Regions from separate parts of the Candidatus Pantoea communis genome, predicted to be linked through region 1. Evidence: predicted binding sites of a transcription regulator. Region 1 holds the regulator's gene; each other region holds the start of a gene.
The links. The regulator CRP, encoded in region 1, controls carbon source genes, mostly activating them, when cyclic AMP is high. The targets are predictions, from matches to a motif close to ATGTGANNNNNNTCACAT.
Positions count from the first base shown of each region.

Region 2: the regulator CRP is predicted to act here: its motif matches at 1,664-1,681, upstream of F3J37_RS17690 (YfcZ/YiiS family protein).
Region 3: the regulator CRP is predicted to act here: its motif matches at 1,901-1,918, upstream of aaeR (HTH-type transcriptional activator AaeR).

Region 1 is NZ_VWXC01000025.1:24,072-28,530, forward strand. It holds gene argD (bifunctional acetylornithine/succinyldiaminopimelate transaminase) at 1-586, shown strand, start outside; gene F3J37_RS24020 (YccS/YhfK family putative transporter) at 587-2,662, opposite strand; gene crp (cAMP-activated global transcriptional regulator CRP) at 2,721-3,353, opposite strand; gene F3J37_RS24030 (OsmC family protein) at 3,657-4,061, shown strand; gene F3J37_RS24035 (phosphoribulokinase) at 4,105-4,459, opposite strand, start outside.
Region 2 is NZ_VWXC01000013.1:102,632-107,090, forward strand. It holds gene fadI (acetyl-CoA C-acyltransferase FadI) at 1-1,107, opposite strand, end outside; gene F3J37_RS17690 (YfcZ/YiiS family protein) at 1,275-1,571, opposite strand; gene fadL (long-chain fatty acid transporter FadL) at 1,930-3,213, shown strand; gene mlaA (phospholipid-binding lipoprotein MlaA) at 3,259-4,026, opposite strand; gene ccmI (c-type cytochrome biogenesis protein CcmI) at 4,062-4,459, opposite strand, start outside.
Region 3 is NZ_VWXC01000031.1:13,931-18,389, reverse strand. It holds gene aaeB (p-hydroxybenzoic acid efflux pump subunit AaeB) at 1-523, opposite strand, end outside; gene aaeA (p-hydroxybenzoic acid efflux pump subunit AaeA) at 535-1,464, opposite strand; gene aaeX (p-hydroxybenzoic acid efflux pump operon protein AaeX) at 1,474-1,677, opposite strand; gene aaeR (HTH-type transcriptional activator AaeR) at 1,936-2,853, shown strand; gene tldD (metalloprotease TldD) at 3,096-4,459, opposite strand, start outside.

The DNA of each region.
Region 1 (4,459 bases):
GCGTGCGCTGTGCGATGAGCATAAAGCGCTGCTGGTGCTGGATGAAGTGCAGAGCGGCATGGGTCGTAGCGGTAAGCTGTTCAGCTACGAACATTACGGCATCAAGCCAGACATCATCACCACCGCGAAAGCGCTGGGCGGCGGATTCCCGGTGAGTGCGATGCTGACCACCAATGAAATCGCCTCAGTGATGGCCCCCGGCGTGCACGGCACCACCTATGGCGGCAACCCGCTGGCCTGTGCGATTGCTGAAACCGCGCTGGATATTATCAACACCCCAGAAGTGCTGGGTGGCGTAGAAGCCCGTCGTCAGCAGTTCGTTGAAGCACTGCAGGCGATCGACAGCAAATATGATCTTTTCAGTGAGATTCGCGGCAAAGGTTTACTGATTGGCGCGGCGCTGAAACCGCAGCACGCCAGCAAGGCGCGCGATATCCTCAATGCCTCGGCAGCAGAAGGGTTGATGGTTCTGACCGCGGGCACTGATGTGATTCGTTTTGTGCCGTCACTGGTTATCGAGCCGACTGACATCGAAGAAGGCATGGCGCGTTTCGCCAAAGCCATTGAGAAGGTGCTGGCGGCGTAATCAGCCTTTCGGGCGTAAAACTTTCAGCCAGCGGCCGTGATGCGGTCGCTGGCTCCAGGCCAGTGAAGAGATGGTGTGCATCACATTCAGGTGTTGCAGGATGCGCTTCACATGCTGCTCGACAATCGTTACCGGCCCTTCATTCATATTCTCCGGCGCTTCCAGAATATTGCTGTCATTGCCTGGCCCGTCATACGCCAGTCGCTGCTGACAGCGCTGCAGCGCAATTTCACAGGATTGCAGATAGCGTTCCGCCAGCTTTGGCGTCAGCATGGTGTGCTCACGCGCCAGGATCGTCATCGCGTTAATATGCTCCACAATGAACTGGCTGTGGGTGACCCACATGCGCATATCTTTCAGGTACTGCGCGTTGAAGCCCGGTTCGCTCGATGCCTGATTCAGTGAGTTGAACAGTGCATTGTGCGCCTGATTGACCCTCATGCGCTGGTAAGCCAGCTTTTCAGGAGATTGCTCCGGCCCCAGCAACATCCGCAAGGCTTCCTGATAAGCCTCCAGCGCATCATGCGCGTTGCTGCGCAGTAATCCGCTCTGCCACTGTGGCCACAGCCAGATCATACCGGCAAAGGCGATCAGGCAGCCCATCAGGGTATCCATCATGCGCGGCAACAGGAACTGCGCCCCATTCAGCGACAACAGCTGGAGCGAATACACCGCCGTCACGGTGAAGCCAATCATCGACCAGCCGTAATACTTGCGCGTGACCAGATAGCTGGCGAGGGTGATGGCCAGCATAAACAGCAGGGTGATCGATTCGGGCACTTCGAGCCGTAGCGATCCTGCGGCGATCAGCAATCCGGCAAAGGTGCCCAGTGCACGGTGCTGGATACGCACTCGTGTGGCGCTGTAGCCATTCTGGCTGACAAACATGATGGTCATCAGAATCCAATAAGGCTTGGGAATATTAAAGAACAGCGCCAGCGCACTGCCGAACATCAGCATCACCGAAATACGAGCTGCGGTGCGCAATGCAGCGGACTTGAGCGACAGATAGCTGCGCAGCGCCGGGAACAACGGCAAACGGCGCTGGCGATCGGCCATCAGGTCACGGGTGTATAACGGTTTCTGGGTGCGCAGCACACGCGCAATTCGGCTGAAATGGTAATAGCAGAAGTTGCCCACCGGATTGTCGGGATGCTGGCGCGCAATTTTTTCCAGCGCGCCGAGCTGCTTTTCCATGTGGAAGCGATCGGGCAATTGATGATAGAGAATGGCATCGGCCAACAGGCGCAGACGCGCAGAGATGGTTTTGGCATTCCAGCGGATCACCGCTTCGGCGTGACTCTGCTCGACCAGCTTTTGCACTTCTTCCGGCTGGTGCAGGCTCACCGAGATGTGCTCCTGCAAATCAAGCGCCACCTGGAAAGCCCGCGTCAGGCGCTTGTGGCTGTTATCGCGGCTGGCAGAGAGCATGTGCATCTGCTGATAGCAGGTGGTGATCAGGTCAACGGCTTTTTGCTGACGCGCCAGCAGCGGCGGCAGCGCTTTCTCGGGATCGGTAAGCTGCGTCAACAGTGTGTATTTTGCATCGCAATAATCCGCCAGTTCCCGATACAGCAGACTGAGCGTTTCGCGCATCGGCTGCTCTTTCCACAGCCAAAACCAGAACCAGTTAAACAGGCCATACCATAGCGTGCCGCCGATATACAGCAGCGGCGGCACCCACATGGGCATGCGTCCTACTAGGCTGAGGCTAAAGATGGCGGCAATCAGTGTGGCGGGCAACAAGCGACCGTGCAGCGGGCTGATTTCGCCGGTCACGCCTATCAGCAGCGGCAGCACAAACAGGATCAGCGGTAACGGAATGGCGTCACTGGTGAGAAATTGGATCAGAAAACTGGCGGTAGCAAACAGTGAGCCGCCAACAATCAGGCGTTTAAAGAAGCGCTTATGCGGTGTATCAAGACCCGCCATGTTGCAGCAGGCAGGGACTAATGAGAACAGCAGGCCTTTTTGCAGATCGCCAAACAGCCAGCCTAGTGCCACAGGCAGGCACAGCACCAGCGTTTGCCGCAGTGCGTAGTTGACCTCAGGATGATAGATGATTCGGCGCCACATCAGCTCATCGCAAACAAAAACGGCGCGATGTTGCCATCACGCCGTGGGTGATAAGAAATTAGCGGGTGCCGTAGACGACGATGGTTTTACCGTGTGCGGAGATCAGGTTCTGATCTTCCAGCATTTTCAGGATACGACCCACGGTTTCGCGTGAGCAACCCACGATCTGACCAATCTCCTGACGGGTGATTTTGATTTGCATCCCGTCGGGGTGCGTCATCGCATCGGGTTGTTTCGCCAGATTAAGCAGTGTTTGCGCGATACGGCCCGTCACATCGAGGAAGGCAAGGTTGCCCACTTTCTCGGAAGTGACTTGCAGACGACGCGCCATTTGCGACGAAAGTCGCATTAAAATATCCGGGTTTACCTGAATCAGCTGACGGAATTTTTTGTAGGAAATTTCAGCCACTTCGCAGGCAGTCTTAGCACGTACCCAGGCACTACGTTCCTGGCCTTCTTCAAACAGGCCGAGTTCGCCGATGAAGTCTCCCTGATTGAGGTAGGAGAGAATCATCTCTTTGCCTTCTTCATCTTTGATCAGAACCGCAACGGAACCTTTCACGATGTAGTACAGCGTTTCCGCTTTCTCACCCTGATGGATGAGCGTGCTTTTGGACGGATATTTGTGAATATGGCAATGGGACAGGAACCATTCGAGTGTAGGGTCTGTTTGCGGTTTGCCGAGAACCATTCGCTATTATCCTCTGTTGTAATCGTGCCCAAAACACAGGGGGCAGTTTTCCCTGTCAGGCGGTGTAATCGTCGAGCGTTTCCAGTAAAGGAAAATTATTTCCGGGTGATTCTTAAGCTACGCTTTTGATTCTTCCCGCCTTCGTCTGTGATGACGAAAATATTTTCAGCACTGTTTGTAGCACAGCTTTTGCAAGCTGTCTTCTGTTGTCTCGCTTCAGCAACAGGCGGAAGAGTCTGGATTGCTGTTTATCAAGTGAAAGCGTACTCTGGCGGCAAAACCGCCACTTCAGGAGAAAGAATAATGCAGGCACGAGTGAAATGGGTGGAAGGGCTGACCTTTCTCGGAGAATCCTCATCAGGCCATCAGGTATTAATGGACGGTAACTCGGGTGATAAAGCGCCAAGCCCGATGGAGATGGTTTTGATGGCAGCAGGCGGCTGTAGCGCGATTGACGTGGTATCGATCCTGCAAAAAGGCCGAAATGATGTGGCTGACTGCGAGGTGAAACTTACGTCCGAGCGCCGTGAAGAAGCGCCACGTATTTTTACGCAAATCAACCTGCATTTTATCGTTAGCGGCACAGCGCTAAGCGATAAAGCGGTGGCGCGGGCCGTCGATCTGTCGGCGGAGAAGTATTGCTCGGTGGCGATCATGCTCGGCAATAGTGTGAAAATGACGCACAGTTACGAAGTGATTGAGCGATAACATAAGTGGGCGGCCAAACGGCCGCCGCTACAGAATTTCTGGATTATTCAATCCGTTTACCTTCAATCAGCCGCTGCACCAGTGGCGTCATGATTAACTCCATTGCCAGCCCCATTTTGCCGCCCGGCACCACCAGTGTGTTCATATGCGAAATGAACGAGCCCTGGATCATCGCCAGCAGGTAAGGGTAAGCAATGCCTTCCAGTCCACGGAAGTGAATCACCACAAAGCTTTCATCGAGTGACGGAATTTCACGTGCGGCAAATGGGTTGGACGTATCCACCGTAGGTACACGCTGGAAGTTGATGTGGGTGCGCGAGAACTGCGGCGTGATGAAGTTGATATAATCCTCCATTGAACGCACCACTGAATCCATCACCGCTTCACGGGAATGGCCG
Region 2 (4,459 bases), on a different contig from region 1:
GCGATTCAGTACCTCTCGCGCAAAACGCTCATCACGGAACATTTTCAGATTGGCCAGCGTCTGTGCCGCAAAGGCTTCGTGCATATCGATCAGCGTCAGGTCGTTGAGGGTAATGCCAGCGCGATCCAGCGCCAGCGGTGAGGCATAAGCGGGACCCAGCAACATATCCTGCCAGACATCAATCGCAGTAAACGCGTAGCTGCGCAGATAGCCAAGCGGCGTAATTCCCAGTTCTCGTGCACGGCCTTCACGCATCAAAATCACCGCGGCCGCGCCATCGGTCAGCGGTGTGCTGTTGGCTGCCGTGACGGAACCGTGGCGACGATCAAAGGCCGGTCGCAATTTTGCGTAGTCGCTAGCGCTGGCGTTAAAGCGAATGTTGTTGTCCTGCTCAATCGGTGCTTTCCAGGGCGGCACAAAGGCCGCCATCACTTCCTGCGCCAGCACGCCTGACTGCCAGGCACGTGCTGCGTGCTGATGTGAGCGCAGCGCCAGAGCATCTTGTTGTTCACGTGTGATGCCGTGGGTTTTCGCCATTTGTTCGGCGGTATCACCCATGCGTAAGCCGGTGGAATACTCTGCAACCGCAGGCGGCACCGGCAACAGATCGCGTGGGCGCAGACGGCGTAAGATTTGCAACTTTTTGCTGAAGGTTCGTGCTTTGTTGAGATCGACCAACGCGCGCGCCAGCGTCTTGCTGACGCCAATAGGCAGTACCGATGAGGAGTCTGCACCACCGGCAATACCCGCATCAATGGTACCCGCCATCAGGCTTTCCGCCACATTCGCCACCGCCTGAAAACTGGTGGCACAGGCACGACTGACGCTGTATGCATCAGTGTGCACGCTCAATCCGCTGCTCAGCACGATTTCGCGCGCAATATTGGGCGCTTCCGGCATTTGCACCACCTGGCCAAATACCAGTTGATCGATAATGTCGACCGGCAATTCGCTGCGCGCCATCAACTCTGACACCACCATGCGCCCCAACTCCAGCGCGGGAATGCCATGAAAATCACTCGCCTGACGGGCGAAAGGCGTGCGTAATCCATGGGTTATGGCGATTCGTTCGCCCTGACGCGTCAGCAGCGGCTGCGCTTTGCTCATTGCACTCACCTGTAATTTACGACCGTAGCATCATTGCCAAACAGGTCTGACCTGATCATCAGTGTTAACCAGGTGTTGCTAAGTCGCCAATAACAGAAGAAAAAAAGTGCGAGGGAAGACACGAAAAAGAGAAAACGCTGCCGGAAGGGCTTCCGGCAGCGACAGGATTAGCGTAAGCCGAGTTGAAAAATCAAGGTTTCGGCCTGGCAGGCAAAAGTGAAATCAACATTCAGGCGTAGCCCTGGCGCTTCTTCAACGAATTCTGCGTGAATCTCGCAAGGCTCGGATTCAACCTGACGCGCTTTGTCCGTCAGGTGCTTCAGCATCGCTTCAGCCGCATGACGATCGGCAAAAGCGCCAGACCAGCTCGCCGTGCAATCGGTATTGTCCATTACGGTGCCTACATCTACGCAGCAGCACGCCGCCGTTTCCGTGGCACTGCATTTTTTAATGGCATCAGTCATTGTTCTCTCCTGACGATAAATCGACACAATCGGATCATTTTCTGACACAAAGTGTACGCCCCGCGCGGCCTGGCTTCTATCTCTCAGCGGCTAAGTGACGAATATCATACTAAAAATTGATCCAGAACAAATTTGACCGCTATGCTAGATGAGCATCGACAAGATTTTGTTAAGCAGATCTGATTTTATCGATCAAATCGGAAATATTTAAAAAACATTATTGCAACAAATACACAGGTCAGACCTATACTCGTCGCACTGGTCTGATATGTGCCTTTGTCATCAGTCCCTACAATCCGCCGTCCTTTGTTACGCGACGTAACAACGTTTAATAATAAATCTAGATGAGGTTGTGGTCATGAACCATAAGAACCTGTTTGCAAAGTCAGCTGTGGCAGCTGCAGTGGCGCTTATCTCTTCCCAGGTTTACGCCGCAGGCTTTCAACTTAATGAATTCTCAGCAATTGGTTTAGGTCGTGCTTATTCGGGTGAAGGTGCGATGGGCGATACCGCCGCCTCTGCCAGTCGTAACCCGGCGACCATGGCATTGATGGATCGCCCTTCTTTCTCCATCGGTACCGTTTATATTGATCCAGAGGTGGATATCAGCGGCCAGAGCCCAACCGGCAACAGCCTGAATGCGAAAAACATCGCACCGAATCAGTGGATCCCTAACCTCCATTACGTTCATCCGATTAACGATCAGTGGTGGGTAGGCGCATCCGTCACCTCTAACTATGGTCTGGCGACGGAATTTAATGATGGTTACACCGCGGGCGGTTACGGTGGTAAAACCGACCTGATGACCGGTAACTTTAACCTTAGCACCGCTTATCGTTTGAACGAGCACTTCAGCTTTGGTGTTGGCTTTGATGCGGTTTACGCTAAAGCAAAAATCGAACGTTATGCGGGTGAAGCCGGCGCTCGCGTCGGCATGCCAGCGGATACTCAGGTTGCCCACCTGAAAGGTGATGAATGGGGTTACGGCTGGAACGCTGGCATCCTGTATGAAGTGGATAAGAACAACCGCTTCGGCTTCACCTATCGTTCAGAAGTCAAAATTGACTTTGACGGCGATTACAAGAGCAGCATTCCCACCGCTTACAACGGTACACCGCAGGCGATTGCTTTAGGTCTGCCTTACGGCACCGGCGGCCAGACCATTCCGGGTTCACTCACGCTGAACTTGCCAGAGATGTGGGAAGTGTCGGGCTGGCATAAAGTGGCACCGCAGTGGGCCGTACACTATAGCCTGACCTACACCAGTTGGAGCCAGTTCCAGGAGCTGAAGGCCACTGGCAGCAACGGTCAGACACTGTTCTATAAAGATGAAGGCTTCAAGGATGCGTATCGCATCGCGCTGGGTACCACTTACTTCTACGACGATAACTGGACCTTCCGTACCGGTATCGCGTTTGATGACAGCCCGGTTCCCGCCGACAAACGTTCTATCTCGATTCCGGATCAGGACCGTCTGTGGTTGAGCGCCGGTGCTTCTTACGCCTTCAATGAAAATGCGTCAGTTGACCTCGGTATCTCTTACATGCACGGCCAGAAAGTCACGGTGAAAGAAGGGCCTTACACCTTTAACTCCGAAGGTAAAGCCTGGCTGTACGGCGCGAACTTTAACTACAAGTTCTGATGCTGAAACCATAAAAAATGGCGACTGTTAAGGTCGCCATTTTTGTTACTGTGAATCGATGTCCTTCAAATCATCCTGAATCGCACTGGCATTCGGATTCTCTTCCGGTTTTAACTTCCCGCCGTTGGCGAGGAAATCATTACGCTGGAAGTAGGCGTTGCGGATAAACGCATACGGATCCTGCTGCTGTTTCAGGATGGCATCGGAATCCAGCAACTGTGCACGTGTTTCCACACCTTCCAGTGTCCATTTACCAATCGACATCGGCCAGGTCAGCCAACTCAGTACCGGATAAAGCGTATCGACATAGTCGCCGCCATCCTGACGCACCGTGAAGCTGCCATAACCCGGCAGAACCACATAAGGACCGTAGCCCACACCGTAACGACCCAGAGTACTCCCGAAGTGGTGCGGAACTTCTCGCGCCAGTTCAGGATTCGCTTTGCCCGCCACATCGATAAATCCGCCCAAGCCCAATACGGTATTGAGGAAGAAACGCGTGAAGTGGATTCCTGCCTGGCGCGGTTCACCCACCAGAATCGAGTTCAGCATGCTGGCCGGTTCGTCCAGGTTGCCGAGGAAATTACTCATACCACTGCGCGCAGGCACCGGCACGTAATCGCGCCAGGCAACCGCAACCGGGCGCACCACATAAGGATCCAGCACGTTCATGTTGAAGTTAAACATGGTGCGGTTAAAGCCTTCGAGCGGATCGCTACGCTGGGCAGGCTGCGTTGGATCGGCCGGTTTGGAACTGGCACATCCCACCAGCAGCAAGCTGGCCAGCGCCAGACCGGTCAGGCGGTTATTCATTCTTATCTCCCTGTGCGGTTGAATAATGTATCGCTTCAGGGCTGCTGTTGATTAATCTCCACAGCCAGTTGCTGATGACCATCCCAGGGGGTGATCGCGCTTAAGCCAAACCAGTCTCCCGACTGAGGATTGGCGCTACCATCGCGCGAAATACGCACCCTGACCTGCACCTGATGCTGCACCGAAAGCAGGCGATCGGGCATCATGGCGTTGCTGTCATCCAGCGTGAGCGATAACGGGAAATGGCTCAGCGGTAAACGCTTCACAGCCACAGGCACCGGTGAAACACCGTCAGACACAGAAATATACAACACTCCGCCTTGCGGTAACATTTTTTCTGCCTGCGGAGTTAAACTCACCGTCAATGCCAGGTGACTATTTTGCTGTCCCGCATCAGTTTTCGCTTGTTCAATGCTGCGCTCTATCATGGTAA
Region 3 (4,459 bases), on a different contig from region 1:
CTGCATCAATCACTTTTTTGATCGAGCGCGGCGAAAACAGCATATCCGCAAGAATCGCACACAGAATCCCAATGACGATTTCACTGCAACGCTCAACGGCAAACTGGGGTGCCAGCGTTAAACCGCCACTGGCATCGGCAGTAATCACGATTATCAGTGCAGTGTAACCCGCCAGTCCCAATGCGTAAGAGTTCTCGACCTTAATCAGCGAAGAGAGCCAGACGCACATCCCCGCCCATAAACAGCACAGCAGCAGCATCACCACCGGTGCACGCACCGTAGCGATCATGATGGTGAGGGCGGCAATACAGCCAATAAATGTACCAATGATGCGCAGAATGCCGCGATAGCGCAGTGCGCCAGAATAGGGATCGCCCCCCGCAGCAAAGGCGGTACCACCAGCAACAATGCCGGCGGTCATCACCGCCCAACGCGGCGTTTCCAGATTAAAGTGAAAGCCAATCATCAGCGCCGCAACCAGCGCAAATGTCAGCTTCACCGGGAAACGCAAAAACTCAATCATAACGCCCTCGCTTAACCAAACTCGCGCAGGCGGTTAAAGAACTGCGTCAACGGCGAGACTTTGGTCTGGCGATCTTTATCACCGGTGATCACTACCGTGGCGGTAGTGCCCGCCGGAAAGCGGTTGCCCGGTTGATCGTCAAGACGAATACGCACCGGTACGCGCTGTGCCAGTCGTACCCATTCGAGGTTGGAATCGATGGTCGCCATACCTTTGCTGTCCACGCTGCTGCTGCTGTTGGTCACGCCCGCCGCGATGCTGTCCACCGTGCCGCGCAATACGGTATTACTGCCCAGCGGGGTGATTTCAGCGCGGAAGCCCGGACGCACGCCATCCAGCTTGGTCTCTTCCATATAAGCCAGCACATAGAATGAGTGCTGCTGTACCAATGCCACGGCAACGGAACCACGGGTGATGAACTCGCCCTGATAAACGTTCAGGTTAGTGACCCAGCCATCTGAAGGCGCTTTGATGGTGGTGCGATCCAGGTCGATCACCGCCAGATCGCGCGTTGCCACCGATTTCGCCAGCTGATGTTCGCTGGTTTGCAGATCGTTATTAGCCTGGTCGATGGCTTCACGCGACATGGCACTGGTGCCGAGTTGATTACGGCGCGCCGCTTCACGACGCTTTTCATTGACGAGTGCCTGGTAATATTCGACATCCGCCTGGGCTTCATCCAGCGCTTTCTGGTAGCGCGGGCGATCCACGACAAACAGCGTATCCCCCTGTTTCACCAGCTGGTTGTCGTGCACCGGCACGTCAGTGATAAGGCCGGTCACGTCCGGCGAGATCGCCACCACATCAGCGGAGAATTTGGCGTCACGCGTCCAGGGCGATTCGGTGTAGAACACCCAGGCGCGGAAGATGATCACGATTGCGATGATAACCAGCAGGATAGTAATCGCGTAACGCGCGATTTTTCTTATGAGCGCTTTCACTTAAAAACCTCAGACGAATAGACGGGATACAAGGTAAAACACGCAGCAATACAACGCTGTGTTAAAAAGTGCCGGATGCCACACCAGGTCATAAATTCCGCTGGGCGTCAGCACGCGTTTCACCAGCCAGAACAGCGCCAGAGAAACCAGTAGTTCAATGAAGATGGGCGGAAAACTCAGCCCGAATACGACAAATACCGGAAGCACACTCATTACGGTTCCTTAGTTCGACCTTGCCGGATTGCACCGATACCTGCCCTCATGCCGCATGGCACGTCGGGTTGAGAATCAGGGGATGATTGGGAGACTGATGGCAACATTCAGGCCGCGTTGAGCTAATGATAGCGTATCATCGTGTAAACACAGCCGTGTTAAGGTGCGGTGAACAGACCCAGCGTGCGTATAGTAACGCGCATGACTATACGTTTTCTACATATTGTGAGCTAAATCACTTTTTAGCCAGAGTAAACAATGGAACGACTTAAAGGCATGTCCATTTTCGCCAAAGTGGTTGAATTAGGTTCTTTTACCGCCGCGGCACGTCAGCTTCATCTTAGCGTTTCGTCAATCAGCCAAATTGTCGCCAAACTGGAAGATGAGTTGCAGGTCAAATTGTTAAATCGCAGCACCCGCAGTATTGGTCTGACCGAAGCAGGTAAGATCTACTATCAGGGCTGCCGCCGCATGCTGGCTGAAGCGTCTCAGGTGCACGAACAGCTTTATGCCTTTAATAATACGCCGATCGGTATTCTGCGTATCGGCTGCTCTTCCACCATGGCGCAAAACGTGTTGTCTGCAATGACCAGCGATATGCTACGTGAATATCCTGGTCTGAGCGTCAATCTGGTTACCGGCATTCCCGCGCCAGATTTGATCGCTAACGGCTTGGATCTCGTAGTCCGCGTAGGCGCGTTGCAAGATTCAAACCTGTTCTCACGCCGACTGGGCGCGATGCCGATGGTGGTCTGTGCCGCAAAAAGTTATCTGGCACAGCATGGTACGCCAGACAAACCGGGTGAAATCGATAATTTTTCATGGCTGGAGTACAGCGTACGCCCGGATAACACCTTTGAACTGGTCGCGCCGGAAGGGTTGGTGACGCGGCTGACGCCACAAGGGCGCTTCGTGACTAATGATTCACAGACGCTGATTCGCTGGCTGAAAGCCGGTTGCGGCATCGCCTATGTCCCCCTGATGTGGGTGATTGATGAGATTAACGCCGGGGAGATCGATATTCTGTTCCCGCAATATCACTCAGAACCGCGTCCGGTGTATGCGCTCTATACCGAGAAAGACAAGATGCCGTTGAAGGTGCAGGTATGTATCGATTATCTGACCGAGTACTTTAAGCAGGTGGCGCAACAGTATCAGCAGCATCGTAAGAGTTAACGGTCTGGGCGCCATACAGGGTGTCCCTTCGATGCGCGAAACGACTATTTGTAAGGTGCGCCATAGGGAAACTCAGACTGTTCGATAATCTATAGAGTCCGCCATGCGAACATCAACTTACGGTCATTCGTAGAGGCCGCCGTGGAATCATCAGACTCCACGGCCATTCGAAATGGTGCGTCATGGGGACATCAGACTTTACTGTCATTCGTCAGGTGCGCATTGATGCGCACCAGCAATGATTATGCAGTTCCGCCGACGGTGATTTTATCCAGCTTCAGGGTTGGCTGGCCGACGCCGACCGGCACACTCTGCCCCTCTTTACCGCACACGCCAACGCCTTTATCCAGCGCCAGATCGTTACCAACCATTGAGATCTGCTGCATTGCTTCAATACCCGAACCAATCAGCGTTGCACCTTTCACCGGCGTGGTGACTTTGCCGTTTTCAATCAGATAGGCTTCTGAGGTTGAGAAGACAAACTTGCCGGAGGTGATATCCACCTGACCTCCACCAAAGTTTGGTGCATAAATCCCGTACTCAACGCTGGAAATGATGTCCTGCGGCGTGGATTTACCCGCCAGCATATAGGTGTTGGTCATACGTGGCATCGGCAGATGCGCATAGGATTCACGACGCCCGTTACCGGTTGGCGGTACGCCCATCAGACGCGCATTGAGCTTGTCCTGCATGTAGCCTTTGAGCACACCGTTTTCGATCAGGACGTTATACTGGCCTGGCACGCCTTCGTCATCCACTGCCAGTGAGCCGCGCAGCCCTTCGATGGTGCCATCGTCAACCACGGTGCAGAGTTCAGAGGCCACCAGTTGCCCCATTTTTCCGCTGAAGACCGAAGTTTCACGACGATTGAAATCGCCTTCCAGACCATGACCGACTGCTTCATGCAGCAGCACGCCCGGCCAGCCAGCGCCCAATACCACCGGCAAGGTGCCCGCAGGAGCGGCAACAGCTGAGAGGTTCACCAGCGCCAGACGCACCGCTTCACGCGCCCACGCATCGGCACGCACATCACCGTTTTCATCGGCATAGAAGAACTCATAACCGGTACGCGCGCCGCCGCCGCTGGAGCCGCGTTCACGTTTACCCTGATCTTCCACCTGCACGCTGATCGACAGACGCACCAGTGGGCGGATATCCGCAGCCAGCGTACCATCGGTCGCCGCCACCAGCACCTGTTCGTACACGCCAGTCAGGCTGGCATTGACTTCCTGCACGCGCGGATCGGCCGCACGTGCCACGGTATCAACACGATGCAGCAGTGCAATTTTGTCTTCGCGCGTCAGGCTGTCCAGCGGATTCACCGGCGCATATAGCGAACGGTTGATCACAGCTGAAAGTGTATGCGCTTTGCCATTGCCCTGCTCACGCACAATACTGCGCGCGGCTTCAGAAGACTGGCGCAGGGCGTTCAGGGTGATTTGGTCTGCGTAAGCGAAACCGGTTTTCTCACCACTGATTGCACGCACACCGACACCCTGGTCGATGTGGTAAGAACCATCTTTAATGATTTTGTCTTCCAGCACCCAGGATTCATGGAAACTGGACTGGAAGTAGAGGTCGGCATAATCCAGACGACGTTCTGAAA